Regions from separate parts of the Rhodopseudomonas palustris HaA2 genome, predicted to be linked through region 1. Evidence: predicted binding sites of a transcription regulator. Region 1 holds the regulator's gene; each other region holds the start of a gene.
What was found. Region 1 encodes PhoB, which activates phosphate uptake and scavenging genes when phosphate is short. Its sites were predicted from a motif close to TGTCATNNANCTGTCAT; they were not measured.
Positions count from the first base shown of each region.

Region 2: RPB_RS11105 (STN domain-containing protein) is a predicted target of PhoB. The motif match lies at 3,412-3,428, and genes of this name have one in related genera.
Region 3: phnC (phosphonate ABC transporter ATP-binding protein) is a predicted target of PhoB. The motif match lies at 3,209-3,225, and genes of this name have one in related genera.
Region 4: RPB_RS12545 (RNA degradosome polyphosphate kinase) is a predicted target of PhoB. The motif match lies at 1,118-1,134, and genes of this name have one in related genera.

Region 1 is NC_007778.1:870,884-876,171, forward strand. It holds gene pstC (phosphate ABC transporter permease subunit PstC) at 173-1,171, shown strand; gene pstA (phosphate ABC transporter permease PstA) at 1,174-2,019, shown strand; gene pstB (phosphate ABC transporter ATP-binding protein PstB) at 2,016-2,840, shown strand; gene phoU (phosphate signaling complex protein PhoU) at 2,866-3,582, shown strand; gene phoB (phosphate regulon transcriptional regulator PhoB) at 3,646-4,347, shown strand; gene RPB_RS03975 (GcrA family cell cycle regulator) at 4,687-5,196, opposite strand.
Region 2 is NC_007778.1:2,509,987-2,515,274, forward strand. It holds gene RPB_RS11085 (filamentous haemagglutinin family protein) at 1-1,453, shown strand, start outside; gene RPB_RS11090 (hypothetical protein) at 1,645-1,842, opposite strand; gene RPB_RS11095 (S1 family peptidase) at 2,067-2,810, shown strand; gene RPB_RS11100 (hypothetical protein) at 2,939-3,313, shown strand; gene RPB_RS11105 (STN domain-containing protein) at 3,507-4,220, shown strand; gene RPB_RS11110 (RNA polymerase sigma factor) at 4,217-4,825, shown strand; gene RPB_RS11115 (FecR family protein) at 4,851-5,288, shown strand, end outside.
Region 3 is NC_007778.1:4,652,260-4,657,547, forward strand. It holds gene RPB_RS20555 (acyl-CoA synthetase) at 1-548, shown strand, start outside; gene RPB_RS20560 (DUF1045 domain-containing protein) at 567-1,271, opposite strand; gene RPB_RS20565 (alpha-D-ribose 1-methylphosphonate 5-triphosphate diphosphatase) at 1,293-2,486, opposite strand; gene RPB_RS20570 (acetyltransferase) at 2,483-3,148, opposite strand; gene phnC (phosphonate ABC transporter ATP-binding protein) at 3,322-4,146, shown strand; gene phnD (phosphonate ABC transporter substrate-binding protein) at 4,249-5,157, shown strand; gene phnE (phosphonate ABC transporter, permease protein PhnE) at 5,220-5,288, shown strand, end outside.
Region 4 is NC_007778.1:2,848,614-2,853,901, forward strand. It holds gene RPB_RS12535 (CDP-alcohol phosphatidyltransferase family protein) at 1-333, shown strand, start outside; gene RPB_RS12540 (DnaA ATPase domain-containing protein) at 380-1,057, shown strand; gene RPB_RS12545 (RNA degradosome polyphosphate kinase) at 1,208-3,409, shown strand; gene ppx (exopolyphosphatase) at 3,422-4,927, shown strand; gene rnd (ribonuclease D) at 4,931-5,288, opposite strand, start outside.

The sequences.
Region 1 (5,288 bases):
CTGCGCCGGGCCCGGCCGCGCCGCTCCCGACGTGATTACCGTGCGTCTCGTTCCGGATTCGTTTCTTGAGATGCGCGGCTTCGGCCTTCGTTCAATCGCGATCAGGTTTCAAACAAATCGCTTCAGGGCGCGCGTTGTGTCCGGGTAGCGTAACAACATCAGGGTGACGGGCGTGGCAGACATGGCGGTTCAGAGCACTGGAATGGAGGCCGCCGGACCCTATGACCGCGCGAGGGCTCTCGGCGCGTTCAAGGCCGGCGATACCGCGTTTTACTGGACCACGCGCGCTTGCGCGATTTCGGTGCTGCTGATCCTCGGCGGCATCATCCTGTCGCTGATCGTCGGCGCATGGCCGGCAATCCGGGAATTCGGGTTTTCCTTCCTGTTCACCCAGCGCTGGGCGCCGGCCAACGACCCGCCGATCCTCGGCGCGCTCGGGCCGATCTACGGCACGCTGGTCACGTCGATCATCGCCATGGTGATCGCCATTCCGATCGGGCTCGGGATCGCGATCTTCCTCACCGAACTGTGCCCGAACTGGCTGCGCCGCCCGATCGGCCTCGCGGTCGAACTGCTGGCCGGCATCCCGTCGATCATCTACGGCATGTGGGGCTTCTTCGTGCTCGGGCCGTTCATGGCGAACTACATGCAGCCCTACATGATCCGCGCCTTCGAAGGCGTGCCGGTGCTGGAGACGATCTTCGCCGGTCCGCCTTCCTATCTCAGCCTGTTCAACGCCTCGCTGATCCTGGCCATCATGGTGCTGCCGTTCATCACCGCGATCTCGGTCGACGTGTTCAAGACCGTGCCGCCGGTGCTCAAGGAAGCCGCCTACGGCGTCGGCTGCACCACCTGGGAAGTCGTTCGCAGCGTGGTGATCCCCTACACCAGGGTCGGCGTGATCGGCGGCATCATGCTGGCGCTCGGCCGCGCGCTCGGCGAAACCATGGCGGTCACCTTCATCATCGGCAACGCCTTCCGGATCACCGGCTCGATCTTCTCGCCCGGCACCACGATCTCGGCGGCGATCGCCTCGGAATTCGCCGAAAGCGACGGGCTGCACCAGTCCGGACTGATCCTGCTCGGCCTGCTGCTGTTCATCCTCACCTTCCTGGTGCTGACGGCGGCGCGGCTGATGCTGATGCGGCTCGAAAAGAAGGCGGGGAATTGATCATGAATCCGGTTTATGCATCCCGTCGCCGCTCCGACTTCACCATCAAGGCGCTGTGCTACGGCGCCACGCTGTTCGGCGTGTCCTGGCTGGCGATGATCCTGTTCACGCTGTTCTACAACGGCTTCGCCGGCCTCAGCGTCCAGATCTTCACGGAGAATACCCCGCCGCCGGGCTCCGCCGAAGGCGGCTTGCTCAACGCCATCGTCGGCTCCGCGATCATGACTCTGATCGGCGTCGGCGTCGGCGCGCCGCTCGGGCTGTTCGCCGGCACCTATCTGGCCGAATACGGCCGCTACGACCGGCTGACCTCGGTGATCCGCTTCATCAACGACATCCTGCTGAGCGCGCCGTCGATCATCATCGGCCTGTTCATCTACGGCGCCGTGGTGGTGCCGATGGGCGGGTTCTCGGCCTTCGCCGGCGCGCTGGCGCTGGCGGTGATCGTGATCCCGGTGGTGGTGCGCACGACCGAGGACATGCTGCTGCTGGTGCCGGGCTCGCTGCGCGAGGCCGCCGCCGCGCTCGGCCTGCCGCGTTCGCTGGTGATCAAGCGGATCTCCTACCGCGCCGCCCGCGCCGGCCTGATCACCGGCGTGCTGCTGGCGACGGCGCGGGTCGCCGGCGAAACCGCGCCGCTGCTGTTCACCGCGCTCAGCAACCAGTTCTTCAGCCTCGACCTGTCGAAGACGATGGCCAACCTGCCGGTCACCATCAACAACTTCGTCCAGAGCCCCTACGACTACTGGAAGCAACTGGCCTGGACCGGAGCGCTGATCATCACCCTCACCGTGCTTGCCCTGAACATTGGCGCGCGCATTCTCGGCGCCGAGAGGACCCCGAAATGACCGATATCTCCTTTACGACCAGTCTTCCGGCCGGACCGGCTCCCGGAGCCATCGTGCAGCCCGAGGGCCCGGCGAAAGTCACCGTGCGCGATCTGAACTTCTACTACGGCGACAATCGCGCGCTGAAGGACATCAACCTCAATCTCGCCGCCAACCGCGTCACCGCCTTCATCGGCCCGTCCGGCTGCGGCAAGTCCACGCTGCTGCGGATCTTCAACCGGATGTACGACCTCTACCCCGGCCAGCGCGCCGAGGGGCAGGTGATGCTCGACGGTCACAACATTCTCGATCCGAAGCTCGACCTCAATCTGCTGCGGGCGCGGGTCGGCATGGTGTTCCAGAAGCCGACGCCGTTTCCGATGACGATCTACGAGAACATCGCCTTCGGCATCCGGCTTTACGAGAAGATCTCGAAGTCGGAGATGGACGGCCGGGTCGAGAAGGCGCTGCGCGGCGGCGCGCTGTGGAACGAGGTCAAGGACAAGCTCAGCGCCTCGGGGCTCAGCCTCTCGGGCGGCCAGCAGCAGCGTCTGTGCATCGCCCGCACCATCGCGGTGCGGCCGGAAGTCATCCTGTTCGACGAGCCGTGCTCGGCGCTCGATCCGATCTCGACCGCGAAGATCGAGGAGTTGATCGACGAGTTGAAGGAAGAGTACACGATCGCCATCGTCACCCACAACATGCAGCAGGCGGCGCGCGTCTCGGAATCGACCGCCTTCATGTATCTCGGCGAACTGATCGAATTCGGTCCGACCGACAAGATCTTCACCTCGCCGAACGACCGGCGCACCCAGGACTACATCACCGGCCGGTTCGGCTGACGCGCCAGGCGCGAGGAGAATGAATATGGGCTTCGAGCACACCACCAAGGCGTTCGACGGCGACCTGCAGGAGCTGACCCGGATGGTCGCCGAGATGGGCGGCCTGGCCGAGCGCCAGATCGTCGATTCGGTCGACGCGCTGGTCCGGCGCGACGTCGCACTCGGCGCCCGCGTCGTCGCGGCCGATTCCGAGATCGACCAGATGCAGCGCGTCATCGAGGAGCGCGCCGTGCTGACGATCGCGCGGCGGCAGCCGATGGCGGTCGACCTGCGCGAGATCGTCGGCGCGATGCGCGTCGCCACTGATCTCGAGCGGATCGGCGACCTGTCGAAGAACATCGCCAAGCGGGTCAACGCGATCGACAGCGACTTCCACCCGCTGAAGCTGATCCGCGGCCTCGAGCACATGACCGACCTGGTGCAGTCGCAGGTCAAGTCGGTGCTGGACGCCTACACCGCGCACGACCTGCCGGCCGCGATGGTGGTGTGGAACGGCGACGAGGAAGTCGACGCGATCTGCACCTCGCTGTTCCGCGAGCTCTTGACCTACATGATGGAAGATCCGCGCAACATCTCGTTCTGCATCCACCTGATGTTCTGCGCCAAGAACATCGAGCGGATCGGCGATCACGCCACCAACATCGCCGAGACGGTGTTCTACATGGTCGAGGGCGAGCAGCTTCTCGAAAAGCGCCCGAAGGGCGACATGACGACTTTCGCCAACGCGACGCCGGGCAACTGACGCGCAGGACGGCGGGATGCGGAGCGCATCCCGGATACGCTCGACTGAAGACGAGGACGACACATGGGTGCGCGCATTCTGGTGGTTGAAGACGAGGAAGCGCTGACCACGCTGCTGCGATACAATCTCGAATCCGACGGCTACGACGTCGAAACCGTCGCCCGCGGCGACGATGCCGACACACGGATGAAGGAGCGGCTGCCGGATCTGGTGGTGCTGGACTGGATGCTGCCGGGTCTCTCCGGCATCGAACTGTGCCGCCGGCTGCGGGCGCGGACCGACACCAAGCAGTTGCCGATCATCATGTTGACCGCGCGCGGCGAGGAGAGCGAACGCGTCCGCGGCCTCGCCACCGGCGCCGACGACTACATCGTCAAGCCGTTCTCGGTGCCGGAACTGCTGGCGCGGGTGAAGGGTCTGCTGCGTCGCGCCGCACCCGAGCGGCTCGCCACCGTGCTGACCTATGGCGATCTCGAACTCGACCGCGACAAGCGCCGCGTCGCGCGCAGCGGCCGGCCGATCGATCTCGGCCCGACCGAATATCGCCTGCTCGAATTCTTCCTGGAGCATCCCGGCCGGGTGTTCAGCCGCGAGCAACTGCTCGACGGCGTCTGGGGCCGCGACATCTACATCGACGAGCGCACCGTCGACGTCCACATCGGCCGTCTGCGCAAGCTGCTCAATCCGGGCCGCGAGCAGGACCCGATCCGCACCGTGCGCGGCGCCGGCTACGCGCTCGACGATCGCTTCGCCAAGGTGGAGTAAGCGCGAAGCGCTTCAACAGGAGCAAGTCGGTAGCCCGCATGAGCGCATCGCCATGCGGGGTTCGAGCGGTGCCTCCCGCATATCGCTGCGCTCATGCGGGCTACGGGTTTTGACGCCCACGGCATCCGATTCACACCCCAGCCGTCATCCTCCGCGAAAGCGGAGGATCCAGTATTCCCGAGTGTTGGTGAGAATGAACGGGCGCTCCGGGTGACTGGATCGCCCGGTCGAGCCGGGCGAGGACCGTCGGGAGCGCGTGCCGGGCAGAAACGCTCGCAGCGCGTTCCGGGCCAGAACGGGTGCCGCGCGGTGGCGGCATTGCCCCGCGCAGAGGCGTGATTACCGCGTCGTCTTCGGCGCCTGCCGCCGGCGGTCACCGACCGGCTGATAGGCGATGCGCGAGTGATGCGCGCAATACGGCAGGCCGGGCAGCGATTTGCCGCCGCAGAAGAAGAACTCGGGGCTCGACGGATCGCCGACCGGCCAGTGGCAGGTGGCTTCGTTGAGTTCGAGCAGCGACAGCCGCTGGTTCATCGGTACGACGTTGTCGATCGCGATCGGATCGGGCTCGGCCTCGACCTCGAACACATGCGCCAGCGCGGTATTGCCGCGCGCCACCGGCCGCGTCACCCGCATCATGTGCTGGGCGGGGCGCGCCTTGCGCTGGCGCGGCGCCGCCGAGGACGGGCTCTTGGCCCGGCCCGACAGGCCGAGCCGATGGACCTTGCCGATCACGGCGTTGCGCGTCACGTTGCCGAGCTCCGCGGCAATTTGACTCGCCGACAGCCCGCCTTCCCATAGCTTCTTCAACTGCTCGACGCGCTCGTCGGTCCAAGTCAATGTTGTCATCGTCTTAAATCCCTTCCTGCCGCGCGGTACTGGTCCAGCGCCGAACCGCGGCTGCGAGGTCGTCAATTGTCGTGCCGTCAGAATCCCTTAAC
Region 2 (5,288 bases), 1.6 Mb from region 1:
CGCCAAGGACGTCTCCGTGATCCAGGCCGGTGGCAAGATCATCTACCCGAACGTCCGCATCGCCGGCCCCGGAACACTGTCGATGACCGCCGGCGGCGACATCAACCTCGCCGACAAGGGCAACATCGTCAGCACCGGCCCGGCCTATGCGGCCGATCTGCGGCCGGGGGCCTCGGTCGCGCTGCTCGCCGGCGCCGGCAGTACCGGCGCCGACTATGCCGCGGTGGCGTCGCTCTATCTCGACCCTGCCAATCGCGCCGTCAGCGGTACGCCGCTGGCCGATCAGCCCGGCAAGGTCGCCAAGACCTACGAGGCCGAGCTGAAGGATTGGCTGGCGCAGCGTTACGGCTACGCCACCCGCGACGACGCCGACGCCCGCGCTTACTTCGGCGGGCTCAAACCGGAGCAGCAGAACATCTTCCTGCGCCAGGTCTACTTTGCCGAGTTGAAGGCCGGCGGGCGCGAGTACAACGACGCCTCCAGCCCGCGCTACGGATCCTATCTGCGCGGGCGCCAGATGATCGCCACGCTGTTCCCAGACCGTGACGCGCTCGGCGGGCCGATCACCTACGACGGCGACATCTCGATCTTCTCCTCCGTCGCAAGCAACGGATTCCAGAACGGCGGCGGTGTGCGCACTATCGGCGGCGGCGACATCGCGCTGCTGACGCCCGGCGGCCGCCAGGTGATCGGCGTCGAAGGCGTGACGCCGCCAGCCGCCTCCGGCCTGATCACGCAAGGCGCCGGCGACATCAACCTCTATAGCAAGGGCTCGATCCTGCTCGGCCTGTCGCGCATCATGACCACCTTCGGCGGCAGCATCCTGGCCTGGTCGGCGGAGGGCGACATCAACGCCGGCCGCGGCTCCAAGAGCACGCAGATCTACACGCCGCCGAAGCGGATCTATGACAAATACGGCCATGTCGTGCTGTCGCCGCAGGCGCCCTCGACCGGCGCCGGCATCGCCACGCTGAATCCGGTGCCGGGCACCACCGCCGGCGACGTCGACCTGATCGCGCCTGAAGGCACCATCGACGCCGGCGAGGCGGGCATCCGGGTCTCGGGCAACATCAACCTCGCGGCGCTGCAGATCGTCAATGCCGCCAACATCCAGGTTCAGGGGACATCGACAGGCTTGCCGACCGTGCAGGGCCCGCCAGTCGCGGCGCTGACGGCTGCAAATAACGTCGCAGGTGCCGCGACGCCAGCCGCCTCCGGCCCGTCGCAGAACAACGACCGACCGTCGATCATTCTGGTTGAATTCCTCGGCTTCGGCGGAGGCGACGGCAGCGGTCAGCCTGGGTCTGGCAATCAGGGCCCAAAAGACAACTCACGCGAGCAGCACAGCTATAACGTCAACAGCCCGGTTCAACTCGTCGGCAATGGCCCGCTGACTGAGGCGCAGATGAGCGCGCTGACCGCCGAAGAGAAAAGGAACCTCGAGAGTCGCTGAGGGCGGACCCTGTTGCCCTGCACAAAGCGGCAGCGCATCGCTGCGACGCTAGGCGCGAGGGTTGCGTGCGCCTCGTTCGGCAATCGCCATGACCCCATCATCACCGGGCTCATTCGCAGCCGGAGCAGATGCCTGGGACTACACCATCGTCGCGGGAAACGGTCGTCAGCGAAGCGGGGACGCTACTCAAATCAACGCAAATCGCTGAGCTGGAGGCTCAATCCCTCGGTCAACTGCTCAGCCCTCTGCCGTCGCAACTGAGCGCGAAAGTCGCGTTCGCGGCGCTCGAACAGATCCAATTCGTGTCGAACGGCGGAAAGATACTGATCTTGTTTCGACACTGTTTCGAGAGCTTCGTTCGCCACAAAGTCCTCATCAGAGTTGGTCATCGATTGTTTGAACATATTGCGACAGACACGCCGCCGCAAGCCTGTCAGGACAGTGCCGATCGGGGGGGGGGGGGCATCGGATTCGAACTCGCGCGCGCTCGGTATGCGGTCCGCGACCCGGCGGCCGGATGTTGCGAATGAGAATTGCGATTGACAGCGACGATGGTGCTCGTCAGTAGCTGGCAGCTCACTCCAACGGTCACGCTACGAGACATGTTGCGCCGATGCTTCGAACCACGCTTCTGATCGCTGGATGGACCGCCGCCGGCTTGTTGCCTGCGATGGGCCAGTCGTTGCCAAGCAGCATTGCCGAACGCGGACGAGAGCTGTCGCAGCAACCCGACCGGCTGTCGCACACGGCAAGATCAGTCAGTTTCCGGCGCGAGCTGAACGGGACTGCGTTTTTTGTCGATGGAGCCGGACACATGCTGACGGCTCGCCATGCGGTCGAGGATTGCGCGCGCGTCGTGATTGCCAAGGAGGGGCGGTCGTTCGCGGCACGGGTGGTGGCGCTGTCGCCGCGTGAGGATCTTGCGCTGCTCAAGGTGCCGAAGACGCTCGGCCTGGCTGCCGTGTTCCCTCGAAATTCGTCCCCCGCAACCAGCGATCTGATGTTCGCGGCGTCCTATGACAATCTGCCGGGCATGATTGCAGGCGGCGGGACGCTCGCCAATGCGGTGGTTGCGGATCGCCGGAACGGTAGCGGGACGCTGGAGCTCGAATCCAATGCCAGCTTCGGAACAAGCGGCGCGCCGGTTCTGAACAGCCGCGGTCTGGTCGAAGGCGTCGTCAGTCGGCGCCGCATGATCAACCGCGTGCAGGCGGTCGGGACCACCGAAGCGAAGGCGTTCCTCGCCAGTCACAGCGTCAGGCCGTCCGAGGACGACCGGCCTCAAATTGCCGGGGGCGGCTCGCGCGCCCATCGCGCGGCATCGATTTCCGCGCGGGTCACATGCCTGCAAAATTGAGCGGCGATGTTCGGGCGTCGGATTCGGCCGACCGGGGAGACATAGAAGTGGCGGTGTTCGCGATCAATCGGCTGGGTGTGCGAAGTTGCGTCCTCGCCCTGTGCCTGTTTTCAGTCTGCGCGGGTGGCATGAAGACGGCTGCAGCACAGTCGATGGATTATCGCAGCCCGGCTGCGGCGCCGCCGTCGTGGACACAGTTCGCCAAGCTGGTCCAGTACCGTTTCGAATCCTGGATCAGCGACGACGAGGAGATCGCCAATCGGTTTCGCGCCCATGTCGTCGAGCGGGCAGGGAAGCCCGGCGGGCTCCCGCCGACGCTGGTGGTGCGGGCCTGGCTCAATCCCGACGGCACTGTCGAGAAGATCGCGTTTCCGGCTCTGAACGATGCGCGGGCCGAAGCCGATTTGCGGACCATCCTGATGCGCGGCAATGTCGGCGAACCCCCGCCGCCCGAGATGCTGCAGCCGTTGAACCTGCAATTCTCGCTCAATCTGAAGAAGTAAGCGAGGCGACCGGCGCAGGCCCATGCGCCCCGCGGCAGAGATGGGGCGGCTCCGAAGGTGCTCCACCCAAGCGCGAGCAGGCGCGCTTCGCGGGGTTTCGTGGTCAAATTGTCACAATTCCTCACTACGAGACGAGGCGTTGCCCGCGGATCAACGTGTCAGCTCCATCCGCCCGGCGACTGGATGCAGATGGATGGGCCAGGCAGTCTTGCGATGTCGGCGAACCGCTGCATTATTGGCGCTGTGCCTGACAGCGAATGTCCCATGCCCCGTTGCTGCGGAGCAGGCCGATCCCGTGCAACGTGGCACCAGCAGCGCCGCGGCGCGTCCGCTGCCGTTCGACATCCCGGCGCAGCAATTGGGGGCGGCATTGGAAGCCTATGGGGTGATCTCCGGCTTCCAGGTGATCTATGACGCCGCGCTGGCCAAGGGCCGGCAGTCTTCGGATGTCCGCGGCGCGCTTGCACCGGACGTGGCCCTGCGCCGGCTGCTCGCCGGTACCGGCCTCGTTCCGCGTTACATGGCGCAGGATGGGGTCGTCCTCGAACTCGATCCGGCTGCGTCAGAAGCCCATTCGGTGCTGCGGAGCGCCGTGATCCGCTACTACGGCCGGATTCAGGCTGGCCTTCGACAGGCATTCTGCGGCGATGCGCGTCCGTCAATAGTGCCACATCGGATTGCGATCGGGCTTTGGATCGCGCCGTCCGGCCTGATCGCGCGCTCGGCGTTGCTCGACACCACCGGCGACGTCGACGGGGACGCGGCGCTGGAGGCGGCGCTTCAGCGGATCCAAATCGGTGAGCCGCCGCCCGCCGGCTTCGCTCAGCCGGTCATCATGACGGTGTTGCCGGATATGCAGAATGATTGCCGGACGCTTCAGCGGCAGCGGCAGCGGGTCGAGCGATGACGGAGGCGGGTTGGGCAGCGCTGCAGCAACGCCTGCTGCTGCGCTACGACGATTTCAAACGGCGCCTGACACGCTATCTCGGGTCGTCCGAACTGGCTGGCGACGCATTGCACGATACCTGGCTGCGCTTGCAGCGCGGCGGCCAGATCGATGCTGTGCGCAGTCCTGACACCTATCTGCTACGCATCGCAATCAATATGGGCCGCGATCATCTGCGTGCCGAAAACCGTCTGGTGTCCACATCCGATGCTGCGACCTTGCTCGGCATCTCCGACGACGCGCCGGACGCCGAACGCGACGCCGAGGGACGCTCGGAATTGCGGCTGCTCACCGCCATCATGGCCGAACTCCCGCCACGGCAGAAGGCGATCCTGATCGCCGCCCGTGTCGAAGGTCTGCCGCGCGGCGAGATCGCGCGGCGTTACGGCGTTTCCGTGCGCTACGTGCATCGTGAGTTGCAGGCCGCTCACGATTATTGCGCCGAGCGTCTCGAAAAAATGACGGCGGACCTGTACCGATTGGCGCCGCGAGAAACGTCTCTTCCAGAGAGACTTTCATCACCGCTCCCGGGCGGGCCGCACATCCTGGCTGCGCGCGATGATTAGATCCGACGGGGGCGAAAGAACCGAATTGAGAACCGACGCACGCCGGCTGATCACGCATCTGCTCTCCGGAGAAGCCAAACGCTCGGATTTCGATGCCGCTGACCTCTGGCGCCGGCAGAGCCCCGCGCACGAGCGAGAGTTCGCCGAGGCGGCAAGGTTGTGGCGCAATCTCGGCGCCGCGGGGCGAGACTTGGTGGCCCAGGAGGGCGTCCCGGTCTGGCCGTCGCCAGCGGCGCCGATGAGTCGGCGTGCGATGTTGGTGGGCGGTGGTGCGCTCGCCGCCGCTGCCGCGAGCGCCGCGGTGGTGATGCCGCCGCTTGGCTTGTGGCCGTCGCTCGACGAGCTGCGAGCCGACTATCGGACAGCCACCGGCGAGCAGCGACGCCTGATGTTGCCGGGCGACGTAGCGGTGCGGATGAACACGCAGACCGCGATTTCGGTGCCGGTTTCCCACGGCGATCTG
Region 3 (5,288 bases), 1.6 Mb from region 1:
CTACGCTCGGCTGCGAGGTCCGCATCGTCGACGCCGACGACCAGCCGGTGCCGTACGGCACCGTCGGCGAGATCTGCGTGCGCGGCGACAATGTGATGATGGGCTATTGGGAGCGTCCGGAGGAGACCGCGCGGGCGCTGGCGGGCGGCTGGATGCACACCGGCGACGGCGGCTACATGGACGAGCACGGCTTCGTCTACGTCGTCGACCGCGTCAAGGACATGATCATCTCCGGCGGCGAGAACGTCTATTCGGTCGAGGTCGAGAACGCGGTGGCGCAGCATCCGGCCGTGGCGCAATGCGCGGTGATCGGGATTCCGCACGAGGCCTGGGGCGAGCAGGTCCACGCCGTGGTCGTCACCAAGGCCGGCGCGAGCGTCACCGCCGACGAACTGATCGCGCATTGCAAGGCGCTGATCGCCGGCTACAAATGCCCGCGCAGCGTCGACATCACCGAGACGCCGCTGCCGCTGTCGGGCGCCGGCAAGATCCTCAAGCGCGAATTGCGACAGCCCTATTGGGAGAACCGCGAACGCCGCGTGAGCTGACCCTCGTGCCGCAACGCTTCACGGCATCGGCCGCAGTTGAAACTGGCCGATGCTGCGGAACCGCTCGCCGGCGCTGTCCTGCCGGCACACCGCGATCCGGTCGATCGCCAGCGTCCCGAGATCAAGCACGTCGAACTGTTGGCGCAGCAGGCCGAGCAGCTCGACGTGCCGCACGCGGTCGAGCGAGCCGGTCAGCGTCATGTGGAAGCGGAATTCCTCGATCACATAGGGGTAACCCCAATGATCGAGATATTGGATCTGCCGGGGCGTCAATTGCGCCGGCTTCCTGCGCGCCCGATCGGCCGCTGTCAGCGGCGCGCGGAAGGTGTCGAAACTGCGCACGCAATCGGTCGCGAGTTGCACGAGCTCGTCCGAGGGCGCTGAAGGCACCACCGCGATGAAGCTGCCGATCGACTGGACCACCGGCGCGATGACGGGGATCGCCCGCGGCGTCTCGGCGAAGGTGGCGCAGGCCCACAGCAGCTCCGCCTCGCTCTGGCCTGCCGCCAAAGCGATCGGCGCCTTCAGCGTGGCGTGGAAGCCGTATTTGCGCGGCTCGCGGGTGATGGCGGCCCAGTCAGGCACGGCGCGCGTCATCGCCTCAGGAAACGGTGGTTCGGCGCCGGTGACAACGTCGTAGCCGAGCAGCGCGGACCCGAACCGGTCGAGCACGCTGCCGGGCGGCGGCAGATAATAGATGGCGTAGCGGGGGATTTGCGTCATCGCGGACAGGATAGCCTCGTCTCAGGCCGCGGCAACCGTCTCGTGCGCGGCCTTGTGCGACATCACGAAGCGCTCCGGCTCGTCGAGATGAACGAGCCGCCCTCCCGCGATCGCCGCGACCAGCCGCGGCCGCAGGGCGATCCGGTCGTCGACGATCAGGATATCGGCGCGCTTACCGGCCTCCAGCACGCCGCGGTCGGACAATCCCGCCGCGCGTGCCGGCGATTCCGAAACCAGCTTCCACGCCTGCGGCAGCGGCAGGATGCCGTCATGCACCAGCCGGAACGCCGCCAGCAGCGGGGCGGGATAGTAGTAATCCGACGCCAGAACCGAACACAGCCCCTTGGCGATCATGTCCGCCGCTTTGGTCCAGCCGGTATGGCTGCCGCCGCGCACGACATTCGGCGCGCCAAACACGATGAAGTCGCCCGCGCCGGCGGCGTCCCGCGCGGTCTCCTCGGTGGTGGGGAATTCGGCGATGCGGACGCCGAGCGAGCGGAAGCCCTGCCGCATCTGCGGTGTGTCGTCGTCATGCGACAGCATCGGCAGGCCGGCGTCGCGGGCGCAGGCGGCGAGCCGAGAAATCGCGTCCGGCACCTCGGCGGTGCGCGAGGCGACGCGCTCGACCAGCCGGTCGAAGTCTTCGCCGGACAGGCCGGTGCGTTCCACCATCCGGGCGCGCCGATGCGGACGCGACAGATCCGCGATCGTCGAATCCATGTGGTCGTTGAAGGCGAACAGATCGACGCGGCGGTCGCCGATCCACTGCGCGATCTCCTCGACGGCGTCGAGATTGAAAGCCTCGTGGCGCAAGTGGATACGCGTATCGACGGCGAGCCTCGCCCTCGTGACGTCGATCGCGTCCAGCATCCGCCGGGCATTGGCGGCGCTGCGCAGCCCCGGCTCCCACGACCAGGTCACGGCATGGAACATCGTGGTGATGCCGTTGGCGATCGCCTGCCGATCGCTGTCCGCCAAGGCCACGTCGATCGGGAAATCGACGCCCGGCCGCGGCATCATCTGCCGCTCGAACGCGTCGCCGTGCAAATCGACGATGCCGGGCAGCACCAGCAACCCGCGCGCGTCGATCCGGATCGCGGGATGACGCGAACTCGAACCCGCAGCCGCGATCACCCCGCCCGAACTCTCGAGCGAGGCTTCCGACAGCTCGTCGCCGAGCAGCGTGCGGCCGCCTTCGATCAGGATGTCGGTCATGCCGTCACGTCCTTGCTGCGCGATCCCCGCCGCATTTTCGCGGCGGCTTCGTATTTGTCGAGGAATTCCTCCACCGCCAACTGGCGAAAATCCGGCAGTGCCAGGCGCAGCGCCTCATGCTCCCAATCCCACCACGCCAGTTCGGCCAACCGCTCGGCGACGACTTCCGGAAACCGCCACCGGATCGGCCGCGCCGGATTGCCGGCGACGATCGTATAGGCCGGCACGTCGCGGGTGACGATCGCGCCGGCGGCGACCACCGCGCCGGTGCCGATGTTGCGGCCGGGCAGCACGATCGCGCCATGGCCGATCCAGACGTCGTGGCCGATATGGACATGGTGGGCGCGGCGCCAGGCGAAGAACTCCGCATCGTCGCTCTCGCCCTCGAAATACGCGCTGGCGCGATAGGTGAAATGCGCCTGCGTCGCGCGATGCATCGGATGATTGCCGGGATTGATCCGGGTCATGGCCGCGATCGAGCAGAATTTGCCGATGCTCGAATAGGTGATCTGCGAGTCGTTGACGACGTAGGAGTAATCGTCCATCGCCACCTCGTTCAGGATCGTGCGCGCTCCGACCTCGCAATAGGCGCCGAGCTTCACCTCGTGAAGCCGGGCCGAGGGATCCACCGTCGGTTCGACAGAGAGCATTTTTGCGACCATTGAATCCCCGCATCCGGTTTGTCGAGGCTGAGGTTCTTCGGCGGACTTGGTGACGACGTCGTGACGTCGGGATGACACGCACATGCTGTGCATAACGGCAGAGCCGCGCCGTTGTCACACGCCTGCAAAATAGCAGCGCTACCGATATGCTCAACAAGCTCCAGGAGCAGCGCATGCTGGTAGTTGAAGGTCTCACCTGCCGGTTCGGCAACCATGCCGCCGTGGACAACGCTTCCTTCGCCATCGAGCGCGGCAGCTTCATCGGCGTGATCGGCCGATCCGGCGCCGGCAAATCGACCTTGTTGCGAATGCTGAACAGGCTTGCGGAGCCTTCCGAAGGCCGCATCCTGTTCGAGGGCATCGACGTCACCGCACTGCAGGGCCGCGAACTCCGTCAGTGGCGGGCGCGGTCCGCCATGATCTTTCAGCAGTTCAATCTCGTCGGCCGGCTCGACGTGTTGACCAACGTGCTGATGGGACGGCTGGCGCATATGCCCGCCTGGCGGTCGCTGGCGCAGGCCTGGCCGGAGAAGGATCGCGCGCTGGCGATGTCGGCGCTGGATCAGTTCGACATGGCGCCTTTCGCGGCGCAGCGCGCCGACCAATTGTCCGGCGGCCAGCAGCAACGGGTCGCGATCGCGCGGGCGCTGGTGCAGCAGCCCGACATCGTGTTGTCCGACGAGCCGATCGCGTCGCTCGACCCGCGCAATACCAAGATCGTGATGGATGCGCTGCTGCGCATCAACAAGCACTTCGGCATCACCGTGATCTGCAATCTGCACTCGCTCGATCTGGCGCGGGTCTACTGCGATCGGCTGATCGGGATGGCGGCGGGTCGCGTGGTGTTCGATGGCGCGCCGGCCGAACTCACCGACCGGGTCGCGCGGGAGCTGTACGATCTCGAAGCCAACGACGTCATGGGTGCAGACCATCACGCGCCGGTCGTTCCCACCTTGCCCGCCCTGCCCGCTTACGCCCAGGCCGTCGCCACCGGATGAACCGGCGGCAAGAGCCGCCCCCGATCGCGCATCACCTCACCCTCGTTCGAAGCATCGTTCGAGGCTTGCCGTTCATGTCCACCCGAAAAGGCCCGTCACACCATGATCAAGTTCAGCACCGTTCTCGCAGGCGCCCTCGCGCTGGCGTTGACCGCCTCGGCCGCTCCGGCCCAGGATTGGAAGTCGAAATATCCGGAACTGGTGTTCGGCAAGGTGCCGGACGAGAACGCCTCTGGCACCACCACCCGCTGGACGCCGCTGACGGAGTATCTGTCGAAGAAGCTCGGCACCAAGGTGACGCTGCGGATCGCCAACGACTATGCCGCCGTGATCGAAGGCCAGCGCTCCGGGAACATCCAGATCGCGATGTACGGTCCGGCATCCTATGCCCGCGCCTATCTGATCGGCGCCAAGGTCGAACCTTTCGCCATCGAAGTGAACAATGACGGCAGCAAAGGGTACTACTCGGTCCTCTACGTGAAGACGGAGTCGCCCTACAAGAACATTCAGGACCTGAAGGGCAAGAACCTTTGCCTGGTCGATCCGAATTCGACCTCGGGCAACAACGTCCCCCGCTTCGAGATGAACAAGCTGTCGATCGATCCGGACAAGTTCTTCGGCAAAGTGATTTACGCCGGCAGCCACGAGAATGCCGTGATCGGCGTCGCGCAGGGCACCTGCGACGCCGCATTCAACTGGTGGAACACCGAAGCCGAATCCAACCTGCTGCGGATGGACCGCAAGGGCATGGCCAAGGCGGCCGACTTCCGCATCATCCTGAAGTCCGACCAGATCGTGAATTCGCCGATGGCCTATCTCACCGACCTGCCGGCGGACCTGAAGGCGGCGATCCGCAAGGCGGTTCTCGATCTGGCGACCGACGATCCGGAAACCTTCAACAAGATCTACGAAGGCAAGGGCAAGCCTTATGACGCGGTCGATCACAAGGCCTATCAGCCGGTCATCGATCTGACGAAATTCGTCGACACCCTGCGCAAGAGCAAATCCTGAGCCGACACGATCGACTGAAACGGGCGGCCTTCAAGGCCGCCCTCTTTTTGCCAGGATAGTGGATGCCAGCGGTTGTTTCGGAACTGCCCGACGCTCAGTTGCGTCACCTCATGGATCACTATGAGGACGCG
Region 4 (5,288 bases), 2.0 Mb from region 1:
TCGATCTACGTGTCGCTCGGCATCTGGGGCGCGATCCCGCGCTGGCTGGTGATTCTGGTGGTGTCGCGCGACATCATGATCGTGGGAGCGGTGATCATTTCCTGGCTGTTCGGCAAGCCGGTGCCGATGAAACCGTTGATGGTCTCGAAACTGAATACGGTGGCGCAGGTCGGATTTGCCGCATTGGTGCTCGGTGCGCTCGGCTTCGGGTTCGAGCCGGCGCCCTATGACCTAGTCTTGATGATTCTGGTGACGCTCTTGACGTTGCTTTCGGTCTCCTTCTATCTCGTGGAGTGGACGCGGCATATGAGCACGATCGAGCCTGGCCACTGAAACGCGTCGGCCGGCCGCGCAGTGCGGGCCGGCATGGAGCGACCCCGTGGTAGTCCGCGTACAACCCCGTCAACTGGCCCTGGACCTGCCGCACGCCGAAAGCCTGTCGCGCGAGGACTTCCTCGAAGGCACGGCCAATTCCTCGGCGCTGAGGCTGATCGAAAGCTGGCCCGACTGGCCGAACCGCATCATGCTGCTGGTCGGACCGGAGGGCAGCGGCAAGAGTCATCTGGCATCGATCTGGGCCGAGCAGGCCGGCGCGCGATCGACCTCGGCTCAGGCGCTGACCGCGGCGAACGTCCCCGGCGAGCTCGCCACTGGCGCGCTGGTGGTGGAAGACCTGACGCCGGGCAGCTTCGACGAGCGCGCGCTGTTTCATCTGATCAATCTGGCACGTGAAGACGAGGCCTATGTTCTGATCACCGCGCGGCTGGCCCCTGCGGCATTTCCAGCCGACTTGCGCGATCTGCGGTCCCGGCTGAGGGCGGTGCCAGTGGTGACCCTGCTGCCGCCCGACGATGCATTGTTTCGGGCGCTGATCGTCAAATTCTGCGCCGACCGCCAGATGAGCATCGACGCCAATCTGGTCGGCTATCTCGCCAACAGAATCGACCGGTCTTTCGCTGCCGCGCGTCAGACGGTGGAGCGGCTGGACACCGAGGCGCTGCGTCTCGGCCGGCCAGTGACCCGAGCGCTGGCGGCGGACGTCCTGCGCAACGACTGAGCCCCTGCGGCATCCTTGCCGGCCGGCTCGGCTTGACGCGATCTTCGCTAAGTCCCTCAATGTCATGGAAACGTCTTGCGTGTGCAGCATTGTCTCGCCGCACCGCCACCTCCGGCACGACGACCCCGCATCGCACTGGACCGACCTCTCATGGACTCCGACCAAATCATTGTCATCGAAGAGAAAAATGGTGAAGCCGAGCCGGCGTCCGTGGTTGCCGCCGGGCCGGAACGCTTCATCAACCGCGAATTGTCGTGGCTGCATTTCAATCGGCGGGTGCTCGAGGAGGCGGTCAATCCCTCCCATCCGGTACTCGAGCGCGTCCGTTTTTTGTCGATTTCGGCCAACAACCTCGACGAATTCTTCATGGTGCGAGTCGCCGGCATCAAGGCGCAGGTCCGGGAAGGCATTACCGAGCGCAGCCCGGACGGGCTGACGCCGGCCGAGCAATTGGTGCTGATCAACGAGGCGGTCTCGCGCCTGGCGAGCGACCAGCAGGCGATCTGGCGTGACCTGCGCGGGATTCTGACCGAGGCCGGCATCGTGCTGCTCGACGGCCGCGACGCCACCAAGTCGCAGCGGGCGTGGATCGAGGATCATTTTCTCCACAACATTTTTCCGCTGCTGACCCCGCTGGCGATCGATCCGGCGCATCCGTTTCCCTTCATCCCGAGCCTCGGTTTCACCATCGGCCTGCAACTCGCGCGGGTGTCGGACGGCAAGTCGATGAACGCGCTGATCCGCATGCCGGGCAAAATCGACCGCTTCATTCGGCTGCCGCCGAACGGCAAGGACCAGTCCGTCCGGCTGATGACGCTGGAGCAGGCGACGTCGCTGTTCATCGGGAGGTTGTTTCCGGGATATGTCGTGAAGGGGCAGGGCTCCTTCCGGGTCATTCGCGACAGCGAACTCGAAATCGAGGAAGAGGCCGAAGATCTGGTCCGGCTGTTCGAGACCGCGCTGAAGCGGCGGCGGCGGGGGTCGGTGATCCGGCTCGAAGTCGATTCGACGATGCCGGAAGAATTGCGTGCCTTCGTGCAGCGCGCGCTGTCGACCGCCGACGACGAAGTGCTGCTCGTCGACGGCGTGCTGGCGATGAACGAACTGTCGCAACTGACACGGGTCGATCGCCCCGACCTCGAATTTCCACCGTACGTGCCGCGCCATCCGGAGCGTGTGCGCGACCATGGCGGCGACATCTTCGCGGCGATCCGCAAGAAGGATCTGATCGTCCATCATCCCTACGAGTCGTTCGACGTGGTGGTGCAGTTCCTGCAACAGGCGACCCGCGATCCGGATGTCGTTGCGATCAAGCAGACGCTGTACCGGACCTCGAACAACTCGCCGATCGTCCGGGCGTTGGCGGAAGCCGCGGAGGCCGGCAAGTCGGTCACGGCGCTGGTGGAACTGAAGGCGCGGTTCGATGAGGAGGCCAATATCCGCTGGGCGCGCGACCTCGAACGCGCTGGTGTCCAAGTGGTCTACGGCTTCCTGGAGCTCAAGACCCACGCCAAGCTGTCGCTGGTGGTGCGTCGCGAAGGCAATACCCTGACCACCTATGTCCATACCGGGACAGGGAACTATCACCCGGTCACCGCGCGAATCTATACCGACCTGTCGTATTTCACCTCCGATCCGATCATCGGCCGCGACGCGGCACGGGTCTTCAACTACATCACCGGCTATGCCGAGCCGAGCGACATCGAAAAAATGGCGGTGTCGCCGCTCACGCTGCGCAAGCGCATGCTCGAACACATCCGAGGCGAGACGGCTTTCGCGCGCCACGGCAAGCCGGCGGCGATCTGGCTGAAGATGAACTCGCTGGTCGATCCGGACATCATCGACGCGCTGTACGAGGCGTCGCGCGCCGGCGTCTCGGTCGAACTCGTGGTTCGCGGCATCTGCTGCCTGCGGCCCGGTGTGCCGGGCCTGTCCGAGAACATCCGTGTCAAATCGATCATCGGCCGGTTCCTGGAGCACGGCCGCGTCTATTGCTTTGGAAACGGCCACGGCCTGCCCAGCGCCAAAGCGGCGGTTTACATCTCGTCGGCCGATATGATGCCGCGCAACCTCGATCGGCGCGTGGAGATCCTTTGCCCGCTGCTCAACCCGACCGTGCATCAGCAGGTGCTGGAGCAGATCATGGTCGCGAACCTGAAGGATACCGAGCAGAGCTGGCAGTTGTTGCCGGATGGGTCATCGACGCGTATGAAGGCGGCGAAGGGTGAAGAACCCTTCAACGTGCACAACTACTTCATGACCAATCCGAGTCTGTCCGGCCGTGGAAAGTCGCTCAAAGAATCTTCGCCGCGACGACTCACGCGCCGTTCGGAGCGCCATCAGTCGCCTTGAGGATTTTGCACGGTGACGAAGCGGGCGCGCAGGCGCGAAACCAGCGTCGCAGTGATCGACATAGGCTCGAATTCCGTGCGTCTCGTGGTCTACGAGTCGCTCGCGCGCAGCCTGGTCACGGTTTTCAACGAAAAGGCGCTGTGCGGGCTCGGGCGTGAAGTGCAGAGCACGGGGCTGTTGGCGACCGATGCCGTCGACAAGGCGCTGACCGCGCTACGTCGGTTCCGCGCGTTGATTCGGGTGATGCGCGTCGGCCGAGTCTACGCCATTGCCACGGCAGCGTGCCGCGACGCCAGCAACGGTCCCGATTTCATCGCAGCCGCAGAGCGGATCTGCGGTGTCACGATCGAAATCCTGTCGGGGCCGCGCGAGGCCAAGCTGTCGGCACTCGGCGTCATCGCCGGGGTTCACAAGCCGAACGGCATCGTCGGCGATCTCGGCGGCGGATCGCTGGAACTGATCGATGTTCGCGGCAACCTGGTTCGCAAGGGCGTAACCTTGCCGCTCGGGAGTCTGGCGCTTCAGGATGCCTCGCAGAAATCCCTGAAGCGGGCCGAACGGATCGCGAAAGACGCTCTCGCGGGTGCCCTCCCGCTGAAGGCGGCGAGCGGGCGGACGTTCTACGCAGTCGGGGGGACCTGGCGCGCTTTGGCGCGGATTCACATCGCGCAGAGCGGCTACGCGCTCAAGGTGATGCATGGTTACGCGATCCCGGCCGCGGAAGCGCTGAGGTTCGCCAAGCGGCTGCGTGTGCTGGCCTCGACCAATCAACTGGCCGATCTCGACCTCGTCGCTGATGCGCGGCGGCCGCTGTTGGCTTACGCGGCGCTGGTGCTCGAATACGTCATCGAAGCCGCGAAGCCGAAGACCATCGTGTTCTCGACCTACGGTGTTCGTGAGGGACTGCTTTACGAGCAATTGCCTGCCGCGGAGCGCGCCAAGGACGGCCTGATCTGCTCCGCGCAGAACCTCAACCTGTTGTTGTCGCGCTCGGCGCGCCACGCCGAAGAACTCATCGAATGGACCGACCGGCTGTTCCGGGTCGCAAAGGTGCGCGAGACCGAAATCGATCGACGTCTCCGCCGTGCCGCCTGCCTGATGTCCGATGTCGGCTGGCGTGTGCATCCCGACCATCGCGGCGAGCAGACGCTGGCGTTGATCACCAACGGCAATTTCGGCGACGTGACCCATCAGGAGCGCGCCTTCATGGCGCTCTCGGTGTTCTATCGCTACGCGGGATTCAGCGAGCAGAACGAGCCGCCAGCTGCTGTGCGCGAGCTGGTGACGCAGGCGATGGACGAGCGCGCGCGCCTGCTCGGCGCCGCTTTCCGGGTCGCGCATCTGATCAGTGCGGCGCGGCCGGGCGTGTTGCCGGCGACGCATTTCCGGACCAGCGAACGCAAACTGATGCTGGTGTTCGAGCACAGGCTGGTCGACCTGGTCGCCGATCGAGTCGGCAGCCGCTTCAAGCAGCTCGGCCGTATGGTCGGGCGCTCGGGGACGATCGTCAGGCGATAGCGCTCAGCCGCGGTCGACGTGGATCACGCGGCCCTTCTCGATCGCGAGCGCGAGCTGGCCGTGCTTGAGCGCCAGCGCCGCTTCGCCGAACAATTCGCGTCGCCACCCCCGCAGCGCCCCGACTTCGGCCTTGTCGTCGCAGGCGATCTGCTCGAGATCGTCGACGGTGGCGATCACTTTGGCGGCGACGGCGTGGCGCTCGGACGTCATGCGCAGCAATACTTTGAGCAGTTCGACGATGGCGCCGCCGTTGGAATTATTCCGCGGCTTGTCGATCTTGGGCAGCGTCTGCGGATCTCGCGCCAGACCGCGCTGGACCGCGGCCACGATCTCGGAACCCCATTTCGAGCGGTCGAACCCC